Regions from separate parts of the Streptomyces sp. NPDC098101 genome, predicted to be linked through region 3. Evidence: riboswitches for the same ligand, from Rfam matches in the RefSeq annotation. Region 3 holds a riboswitch; each other region holds the start of a gene.
The links. Region 3 has a riboswitch for cobalamin ahead of ACIQVI_RS17190 (ribonucleoside-diphosphate reductase subunit alpha). Riboswitches for the same ligand answer to the same signal wherever they lie in the genome.

Region 1: it holds a riboswitch for cobalamin, as region 3 does, so the genes downstream of both, ACIQVI_RS18995 (CoA-acylating methylmalonate-semialdehyde dehydrogenase) here and ACIQVI_RS17190 (ribonucleoside-diphosphate reductase subunit alpha) in region 3, are expected to answer to the same signal.
Region 2: it holds a riboswitch for cobalamin, as region 3 does, so the genes downstream of both, ACIQVI_RS04075 (prenyltransferase/squalene oxidase repeat-containing protein) here and ACIQVI_RS17190 (ribonucleoside-diphosphate reductase subunit alpha) in region 3, are expected to answer to the same signal.
Region 4: it holds a riboswitch for cobalamin, as region 3 does, so the genes downstream of both, ACIQVI_RS01335 (ABC transporter substrate-binding protein) here and ACIQVI_RS17190 (ribonucleoside-diphosphate reductase subunit alpha) in region 3, are expected to answer to the same signal.

Annotation. Positions count from the first base shown of each region.
Region 1 covers NZ_JBIWAS010000004.1:84,177-86,331, reverse strand. Annotated here, with positions in the region: gene ACIQVI_RS18995 (CoA-acylating methylmalonate-semialdehyde dehydrogenase) at 1-1,080, opposite strand, end outside; cobalamin riboswitch at 1,291-1,476, opposite strand; gene ACIQVI_RS18990 (bifunctional 2-methylcitrate synthase/citrate synthase) at 1,537-2,155, opposite strand, start outside.
Region 2 covers NZ_JBIWAS010000001.1:1,012,659-1,014,813, reverse strand. Annotated here, with positions in the region: gene ACIQVI_RS04080 (SMI1/KNR4 family protein) at 1-540, shown strand, start outside; cobalamin riboswitch at 631-784, shown strand; gene ACIQVI_RS04075 (prenyltransferase/squalene oxidase repeat-containing protein) at 922-2,155, shown strand, end outside.
Region 3 covers NZ_JBIWAS010000003.1:909,663-911,817, reverse strand. Annotated here, with positions in the region: gene mctP (monocarboxylate uptake permease MctP) at 1-164, shown strand, start outside; gene ACIQVI_RS17195 (GNAT family N-acetyltransferase) at 245-754, shown strand; cobalamin riboswitch at 804-944, shown strand; gene ACIQVI_RS17190 (ribonucleoside-diphosphate reductase subunit alpha) at 1,075-2,155, shown strand, end outside.
Region 4 covers NZ_JBIWAS010000001.1:315,849-318,003, reverse strand. Annotated here, with positions in the region: gene ACIQVI_RS01340 (FecCD family ABC transporter permease) at 1-249, opposite strand, end outside; gene ACIQVI_RS01335 (ABC transporter substrate-binding protein) at 246-1,307, opposite strand; cobalamin riboswitch at 1,394-1,513, opposite strand; gene ACIQVI_RS01330 (cold-shock protein) at 1,610-1,792, opposite strand; gene ACIQVI_RS01325 (TetR family transcriptional regulator) at 2,058-2,155, opposite strand, start outside.

The sequences.
Region 1 (2,155 bases), on a different contig from region 3:
GTGGCCGGGGAGGGTGAAGCCGCGCCCGTCGACGACGAGTTCGGCCCCCTCCTCCACGCCGATGTCGACGTAGCGGTCGACCCGCTCCAGGGCGTCCCGGCTCACCAGCGGCCCGAAGTCGGCCTCCGGGTCGTCGGAGCGGCCGATCCGGAGGGCGGCGACGCGCTCCTTGAGCGCGGCCACCAGCCGGTCGGCGGTCTCCTCGCCGACGGGCACGGCGACGGAGATCGCCATGCAGCGCTCGCCCGCCGAGCCGTAACCGGCCCCCACCAGGGCGTCGACGGCCTGGTCGAGGTCGGCGTCGGGCATCACGATCATGTGGTTCTTGGCGCCGCCGAAGCACTGGGCGCGCTTGCCGTGGGCGGCGGCCGTCGCGTAGATGTGCGCGGCGATCGGGGTGGAGCCGACGAAGCCGAGGGCCTGCACCCTGGGGTCTTCGAGGAGGGTGGTGACGGCCTCCTCGCCGCCGTTGACGACGTTGAGCACGCCCGCCGGGAGCCCCGCCTCCAGGAACAGCTCCGCGAGCCGGAGCGGCACGGACGGATCGCGTTCGGACGGCTTGAGGATGAAGGCGTTCCCGCAGGCCAGGGCGGGCGCGGCCTGCCACAGCGGAATCATCGCGGGGAAGTTGAACGGGGTGATGCCGGCGACGACGCCGAGCGGGCTGCGCAGGGAGTGCACGTCGATGCCTGTTCCGGCGTTGTCGGTGAACTCCCCCTTGAGGAGGTGGGGGATGCCCGCGGCGAACTCCACGACCTCAAGGCCGCGTTGCAGGTCGCCGTGGGCGTCCGCGACGGTCTTGCCGTGCTCGGCCGACAGCAGCCTCGCCAGCGTGTCGCGCTCGTCCTCGACGAGCTGGAGGAACCGCAGCAGCACGCGGGCGCGCCGCTGCGGGTTCCACGCGCCCCACTCGCGCTGGGCGGCGACCGCGTCCGCGATCGCGTGCTCGGTGTCGGCGCGGCCCGCGAGCGGGACGCGGGCCTGGACGGTGCCGGTGTTGGGGTCGTACACGTCGCCGAAGAGGCCCGACGTGCCGGCGGTGTGCTTTCCGCCGATGAAATGGGTGAGTTCACGGACCATGGGGGCCTGCTCTCGTCAGGTCGGATCCGGGGATGGCACGGCGGACCGCCGGCCGCACCGGGTGGGTGCGCCGAGGGGGAACGCCGTGGGACAGGGCGGCGCGGGGCCGCCGAAGAGCTAGGTGAGCGCGGGGGTCGCCGCTCGCTCCGCCGGATCACCAGGGTCGTGGGTACGGACCGGTGCCATGCGTGTCTGCTCCATCCTCGTGGACAACACGGAACGTTCCGCGGCCGGTATCCTGACTCCCGGATCCCCGCGTGCCGCCCGCCTTCCCGACAGACCTCGTCAGTGACGTGTGGACGGCGGCACGCTCCCCGGTCACAGTGGCGGGACCGTGCCGGATTCACACCGGCTTCCCTGCACCGCGGACCTTGTGCCACGAACATATAGTTGGACGTCCTAGTAAGTCCACCCCCTCATCCCGCCGGCGGGGCGTGTCGGACCGGCCGGCCCCCCTCACGAGGCCAGGGGCACCGCCCGCTGCTCCCTCCCCTCGTACGAGGCCAGGGGCCTGATCAGGGAGTTGTGGGCGAGCTGTTCCGTGATGTGCGCGGTCCAGCCGGTGATCCGGGACATCACGAACAGGGGCGTGAAGGCGGCCACGTCGAAGCCCATGAGGTGATAGGCCAGGCCCGCCGGATAGTCCAGGTTGGGATGGATGCCCTTGCGGTCCGCCACGGCGCGCCGCAGGGCCGTGTGCAGGGCGGCGAGCCGGGCCGTGTCCGGGTCGGCGGCGCGGGCCACGAGCCGGTCCAGGGCCGCCCGCATGATCGGCACGCGGGAGTCGCCGTGCTTGTAGACCCGGTGGCCGAAACCCATGATCTTCCGCCCGGACGCCAGCGCCCCGTCGAGCCACTCCCCGGCCCGCTCCGGTTCCCCGATCTCGTGCAGCATGTGCATCACGGCCTCGTTGGCCCCGCCGTGCAGCGGGCCCTTGAGGGCGCCGATCGCCGCGGTGACCGCGCTGTAGAGGTCGGAGAGGGTGGAGGTGACGACCCGCGCGGTGAACGTGGAGGCGTTGAAGCTGTGTTCGGCGTAGAGGATCAGGGAGATCTCGAAGCAGCGCACCACCTCC
Region 2 (2,155 bases), on a different contig from region 3:
GGCATCGTCTGGGATCCGGCGGCGGACGGCGACGAGCCGCTGGCGAGCGCGCTGCTGCTGCCGGTCCTCGACGACCTCCCGCCGGAGCGGCACCCGGTCTCCTCGGTGCGTGACGTCGACCTCGCCGGGCTCGTCGACCGGACGCCCCCGGAGCGGTTGCGCTCCGCGATGGCGGCCCAGCTCGCCCGGCTGGCGTCCGAGACCGGCGCCGACGCCCACCCGGAGATCGCGCGGGCGCTGGAGCGGATCCTCCGGAACGAGCCGGTGGACCTCCCGGCCGACGGGGCCCTCGACCTGCGGATGAGGACCCTCGCGGCGGAGACCCGGGCCGCACGGGGGCTGCTGGACGCGGCCCGGCGCGGAGCGGACCCGGCGCCCGTCACCGGGGCCGACCTCGCCGCGTGGGCCGTACGGGACTCGGCGGCCGGGGCACTGCGCGAGTTCCTGCTGCTGCCCCTGCCGGACGCGGCGGCCACGGTCCTGAACCGGCGGCTGTCCGCGCGCTGGCGCGACGACCTCGCCGCGGACCTGGCCGGCTGACGTACCGCCGTCGAACGGGGGCGGCGGGGGTAAGGGGCGGATGTGGCGTGAAACGCACCGGGCACGGCTGGCGAGTTTCGTGTGTCCGTACATAGGATGCGGCCGTTCCGCTCGTGAGCGGACGACAACTCAATGCCCACGCGATGGGGGAAGCCGGTGCGAATCCGGCGCTGACCTGCAACCGTGAGCGGCGGAGCACCACTTGCCGCGAGTCGGAATGCCCATGGCGTGGGTGAACTGCTTCTCACTGTCATGGTCTGCAGCGCGGAGCCCGGTAACTGCCTCTGGAATCCGACGCGATCGTCCACGACCGCGCGCGGCCCCTTCCTGCGACAAGGCCCGGGAGGCTGTTGCCGACCCCTTGTCGAAGGGATCTGTGCCATGGTCGGCGTCAGACCACCGGTCAAGCTCGCTGCCGTGCTCGGCGTCTGCGGCTCGTTCTTCGCCGTCGGCGCGATCGCCCTCAGCCCCGGCGCCGCCGCCGCTCCGAGGGAGGACGCGGCCGCGGCCGCCGCCCGCTGGCAGGCGGGCGAACTCGACGGCGGCGCGATACCCGGCTTCTCCCCCGGCATGTACGACTGGGGGCTGACCGTCGACACCCTCATCGCCCTCGAGGCGACGGGCGTCGACGAGGCGGCGGCGGACGAGGTCGTCGACACGCTCAAGGCGCACGTCCGCGACTACAACAGCTACGACACCTGGGGAGAGCCCGGCCAGCGGATCTCCGGCGCCACCGCCAAGCTCCTGTACGCGGCCGTGATCTCCGGGGAGGACCCGAGCGCGTTCGGCGCGTACGACCTGCGCCGGGAGACGCTCGACCTCCTCGCCGGCCCGGAGAAAGGGCTGGAGGAGGGCCGGCTGAAGGACAAGGTCGTCGAGGGCGGCGACAGCAGCAACACCTTCGGCCAGTCCCTGGCGGTGCTCGGCCTCGCGCGCAGCGGTGACGTGCCGCAGAGCGCCGTCGACTTCCTGATCGACCAGCAGTGCGCGGCCGGCGGGTTCCGCCTCTACCCCCACGGCTTCGGCGGCGACGGCGTCGAGGTCACCGGCGACTGCGACGCCGAGGGCGACGCCGCGGTGCTCGACCCGGACTCCACCTCCATGGCCGTGCAGGCGCTGCTCGCCGCCGCCGAGGACGGCGCCCCGGGCGCCGCGGAGGCGGCGAAGAAGGGCGGCGACTGGCTGGCGGAGGTGCAGCACGAGGACGGTTCCCTGACCGGTTCGGGGCCGACCTCCTTCCCCAACGCCAACAGCACGGGCCTCGGCGGCCAGGCGCTGGCGGCGACGGGTCACCAGGCGGAGGCCGACAAGGCGGCCGACTGGATCGAGGCCCGCCGGATCACCGCCGCCGACGGGGGTGCCGCCTCGGCGGAGGCCGGCGCCCTCGCCTACGACGACGACGCGCTGGCCGGGGCGCGGGCCGACGGCATCGGCGAGTTCCAGCGCGACCAGTGGCGCCGCTCCACGGCGCAGGCGGTGCTCGCGCTGGCGCAGGTCCCGCTCGCGAAGATCGGCCTCGCGGAACCGGGGCCGGGGCCGGATCCGACCGGCGACCCGACCGGTACGCCGACCGGTACGCCGACCGACGATCCGAGCGGTACGCCGTCGGGCACGC
Region 3 (2,155 bases):
CCTTCGTCCTCAACGTCCTGGTCACCGTCGTCCTCACCTTCGTCCTCAAGGCCGTCAAGGCCCCCGAGGGCATCGACGAGACCTCCCCGTCGGACTACACGGCCGACGCCGGCGACCCGGGCGTGAAGACCGAGATGGAGAAGGTCACCGTCCCCACCCACTGACGCCACCGGCACGCAGGGCCCGGGACCTCCGCCAGGAGGCCCCGGGCCCCGTCGCGTTCCCGGCGGGCACACTTTCCCCCATGGACTTCACGATCAGGGCGGTACGGCCCGAGGAGTACGAGGTGCTCGGCGAGCTGACCGGGCGCACCTATCTGGACGACGGGCTGCTGGCGCACGGGGCGGACGACTCCTACCTGGCGGTGCTGCGGGACACGGCGCGCCGGGCCCGGGAGAGCGAGGTCCTCGTCGCGGAGGACACCGGGGACGCGGCGGGGCGGATCGTCGGCGGGGTGACCTTCGCCCGCGGCGGCACCCCGTGGGCCGACATCGCCGTGCCCGGCGAGGCCGAGTTCCGGATGCTCGCGGTCGCCCGGGAGGCCCGCGGCCGGGGCGTCGGGGAGGCGCTCGTACGGGCCTGTGTCGACCGGGCGAGGGCCCTCCCGGGGTGCGCCAGGATCGTGCTCTCCACGGGCGCGGAGATGGTCGCGGCGCACCGGATCTACGAGCGGATGGGCTTCGTCCGCACCCCTCACCGGGACTGGGAGCCGATCCCCGATCACTCTCTGCGCACCTACTCCCTGGAGTTCTGAGCCCAAGTCCCGTCCAGGGGGCGACACAACATGTGGGGGGTGCCACGAGCGGCGCCCCCCACATGTATGCTCGTCCTCGCTGTCGACGCAGGGGAATCCGGCGCGAATCCGGAACTGTCCCGCAACGGTGTACTTCGTGCGGTTTCGTCCGGAGTGAGTCCGAACACCTGCCGACAGCGCGCCCGGTCCTTCCGTTCCGGGTGCCACAGACGTCCGGGCCTCGCGGAGTGGGCCGGTGGACGCGGTGCGTCGTGCGTGGACGCCCGCCCGTCCGCCCTTCCCCCGCCGAGGCCCCGAGCCGAGCGAGGGAGAGCCCCCACGTGACCATCGCGCCCGCCGATCCGGCTTCGGCCGAGGCTTCCGCGGTCGAGAGCGACGGCCCCGGGACCGTACTGCTGCGGACCCTGACCGACCTCACCGCCGATCTCCCCGACACCGACCCCGGCCGGGTCGCCGCCGCCGCGCTCCGCGGCCGCAGCGCCGCCGCGGACGAGGCGGAGCTGCGCGAGCTGGCCACCGAGGCGGCCGCCGGCCTGATCGCCGAGGACCCGGCGTACTCCCGGCTCGCCGCCCGGCTCCTCACCATCACCATCGCGGACGAGGCCGCCTCCCAGGGCTCGGTGAACTTCTCCTCCTCGGTCGCCGTCGGGCACCACGAGGGCCTGATCGCCGACCGCACCGCCGAGTTCGTCGCGCTGCACGCCGACCGCCTCGACGCCACGATCGACCGGGCCGGCGACGACCGCTTCGGCTACTTCGGCCTGCGCACCCTCTACTCGCGCTACCTGCTGCGCCACCCGATCACCCGCAAGGTGATCGAGACCCCGCAGCACTTCATGCTGCGCGTGGCCTGCGGCCTGGCCGAGGACGAGAGCGTCCGCGCGCTCGACGAGGTGGCCGCGCTGTACCGCCTGATGAGCCGACTGGACTACCTGCCGTCCTCCCCCACGCTCTTCAACTCCGGCACCCGCCACCCGCAGATGTCCTCCTGCTACCTCCTGGACTCCCCGCAGGACGAGCTGGACTCCATCTACGACCGCTACCACCAGGTCGCGCGCCTCTCGAAGCACGCGGGCGGCATCGGCCTCTCGTACTCCCGCATCCGCGCCCGCGGTTCGCTGATCCGCGGCACCAACGGGCACTCCAACGGCATCGTGCCGTTCCTGAAGACCCTCGACGCCTCCGTCGCCGCCGTGAACCAGGGCGGCCGCCGCAAGGGCGCCGCCGCCGTCTACCTGGAGACCTGGCACGCGGACATCGAGGAGTTCCTGGAGCTCCGCGACAACACGGGCGAGGACCAGCGCCGCACGCACAACCTGAACCTGGCGCACTGGATCCCGGACGAGTTCATGCGCCGCGTGAACGCCGACGCCGAGTGGTCGCTGTTCTCCCCCTCGGACG
Region 4 (2,155 bases), on a different contig from region 3:
GGCGGCCAGGAGGGTGCGGGGCAGCCGCAGGTCCCACACGATGCCGTCCCGGATCGGGGAGAGCGCCGGGGTGCCGCCGCCGAGGTGGGCGGCGACCGTCGACCAGACGTCGGCGACGCCGATGCGGGCCGGGCCGATGGTGATCGCCACGGCGATCGACGCGGCCAGGAGCGCGAGCCCGCCCGCCGTCCCGAGCAGGACCGCCGCTCCCGCGCGCGCCGGGGACGGCTTCGCGGCCGTGGGCGTCACTTGGCGAGACCGTACGAGCGGAGCGCGGCCGCCACCTTCTCGACGGCCTCGACGGTGCGGACGGTGGGGTTGAGCGCCTGGCCGCTGAGGAGCACGTACCGCTTGTTCTTGACCGCCGTCATGCTGCGGGTGACCGGGTCGGACTCCAGGAACTCGATCTTCTTGGCGGCGCTCTCGGCCGACTGCGAGCGGCGGGTGAGGTCGCCGATGACGAGGACGTCGGGGTCGCGGTCGGCGACGGTCTCCCAGTTGATCTGGGGCCACTCCTCCTTGGTGTCGTCGAAGACGTTCTTCGCGCCGAGCTCGCGGGAGACGATGCCGGGGGCGCCGCAGCAGCCCGCCATGTAGGGCGCCTCGGCGTTGGCGAACCAGTAGAGGACCGTGGCGTCCTTGAAGTCCCCGCCCGAAGCGGCCTTCGTCACGCGGGCCTTCAGCTCCGCGACGAGCTTCTCGCCGCGCTCCGGGACGGCGAAGATCCGGGCCAGGTCGCGGATCTCGCCGTAGACCGTCTCCATGGTGAGCGGCCGGACGCGGACGCCGTCCCCGTCGCCGCTGTTGTCCTTGCCGACGCAGTCGGTGGGCGAGAGGTACGTGGGGACGCCGAGCTCCTCGAACCGCTCGCGGGTCGCCACGCCGCCCTTGCCGAGGGTGTACGTGAAGGAGGCGGCGGCGAAGTCGGGCTCGGTGTCGAGGACCTTCTCGAAGGAGGGGTAGCGGTCGGCGAGGCGCGGGACCTTCGCGTTCTCCTTCTCCAGGCCCTTGAGGACGGGGTCCGTCCAGGTGCCGGTGCCCACCATGCGGTCGGCGAGGCCCAGGGAGAGCATGATCTCCGCCGCGCCCTGGTCGAGGGCGACGGCCCGCTCCGGCGCGCGCTCGACGCGGACGGGCCGTCCGCAGTTGTCGTCGAGGACGACGGGGTGTCCGGCCTTCGCCTTCCCGGCACCGCCCGCGGGCCGGTCGGGTGCGGGGGTCGTCCCGCCACCGCAGCCGGTCGCGGTCAGGAGCAGGGCTCCGGTGAGGAACAGCACGGCGGAGCGGACGGGGTGTGCGAGCGGCACGGGACTTCCTTCTGCGGCCACGGCTCATGCGCGGAGCCTGTCGTACGGTGCTCCCCGGGCGCGCGTGTGCCGCCGGGGCCGCCAGCAGGTCTTCGGACTCGGGGTCGGCCGGACGGGGCGCCTTCCCGGGTCGCCGCCCAGTGGCCGATGCTCCGCCCGTCACCCTCACCGCTGCGCGTCAGTTCCGGTCTCGCACCGGATTCCCTGACCCGTGCACCCACCCGTTCGGGTGCGTACAAAGGTGCGACTGGCCTCGGCACAGTACCACCGGCCCGGGGGCGTGCCCCGGGGCGCGGGGGGCGTCAGACGCGCAGCTCCTTGGCCTCGAAGCGGCCGTCCCCGAGGACCAGGACGAAGGAGACCTGCTGCCCCTCCGAGACGGTGCGGCTCTCGTCCTCGATGTCCTCCGCGCTGAACCAGACCTGGTCCTCGGAGCCGACGGGGACGACGAACCCGTATCCCCCGAGACGGTTGAAGGAATGCACGAATCCCTTGCTCCTGCCTTCCACGGCGGCCTCCTCCTCGGCGTCGGGGACGCGGGCGAGGGGTGTCCCCGGCCGGGTCCGGCCGTGTCCGCGTCTCAGGGGAGGTGTACCCCGTCGGCCCGCGCTTCGCCCGTCGGAACCGGCCGCCGGGGCGGGTGCGAGCACCCCCGGCGGTCTCGTAGAATATTCAACAGAGGTCCGGTGCCGAAGATCCCCCGTGTTCGGCACCGGGCCTCGTCGTGCGTCCGGCGCGGGGCGGGGCGTCTCAGGGGCCGCCGGGGTAGGCGATCCTCGTGGTGATCCTGGCGATGCGCGCCGCCGTCTCCGAGGGCGGGGCCACCGGCTGGACGATGTGGCTGACGG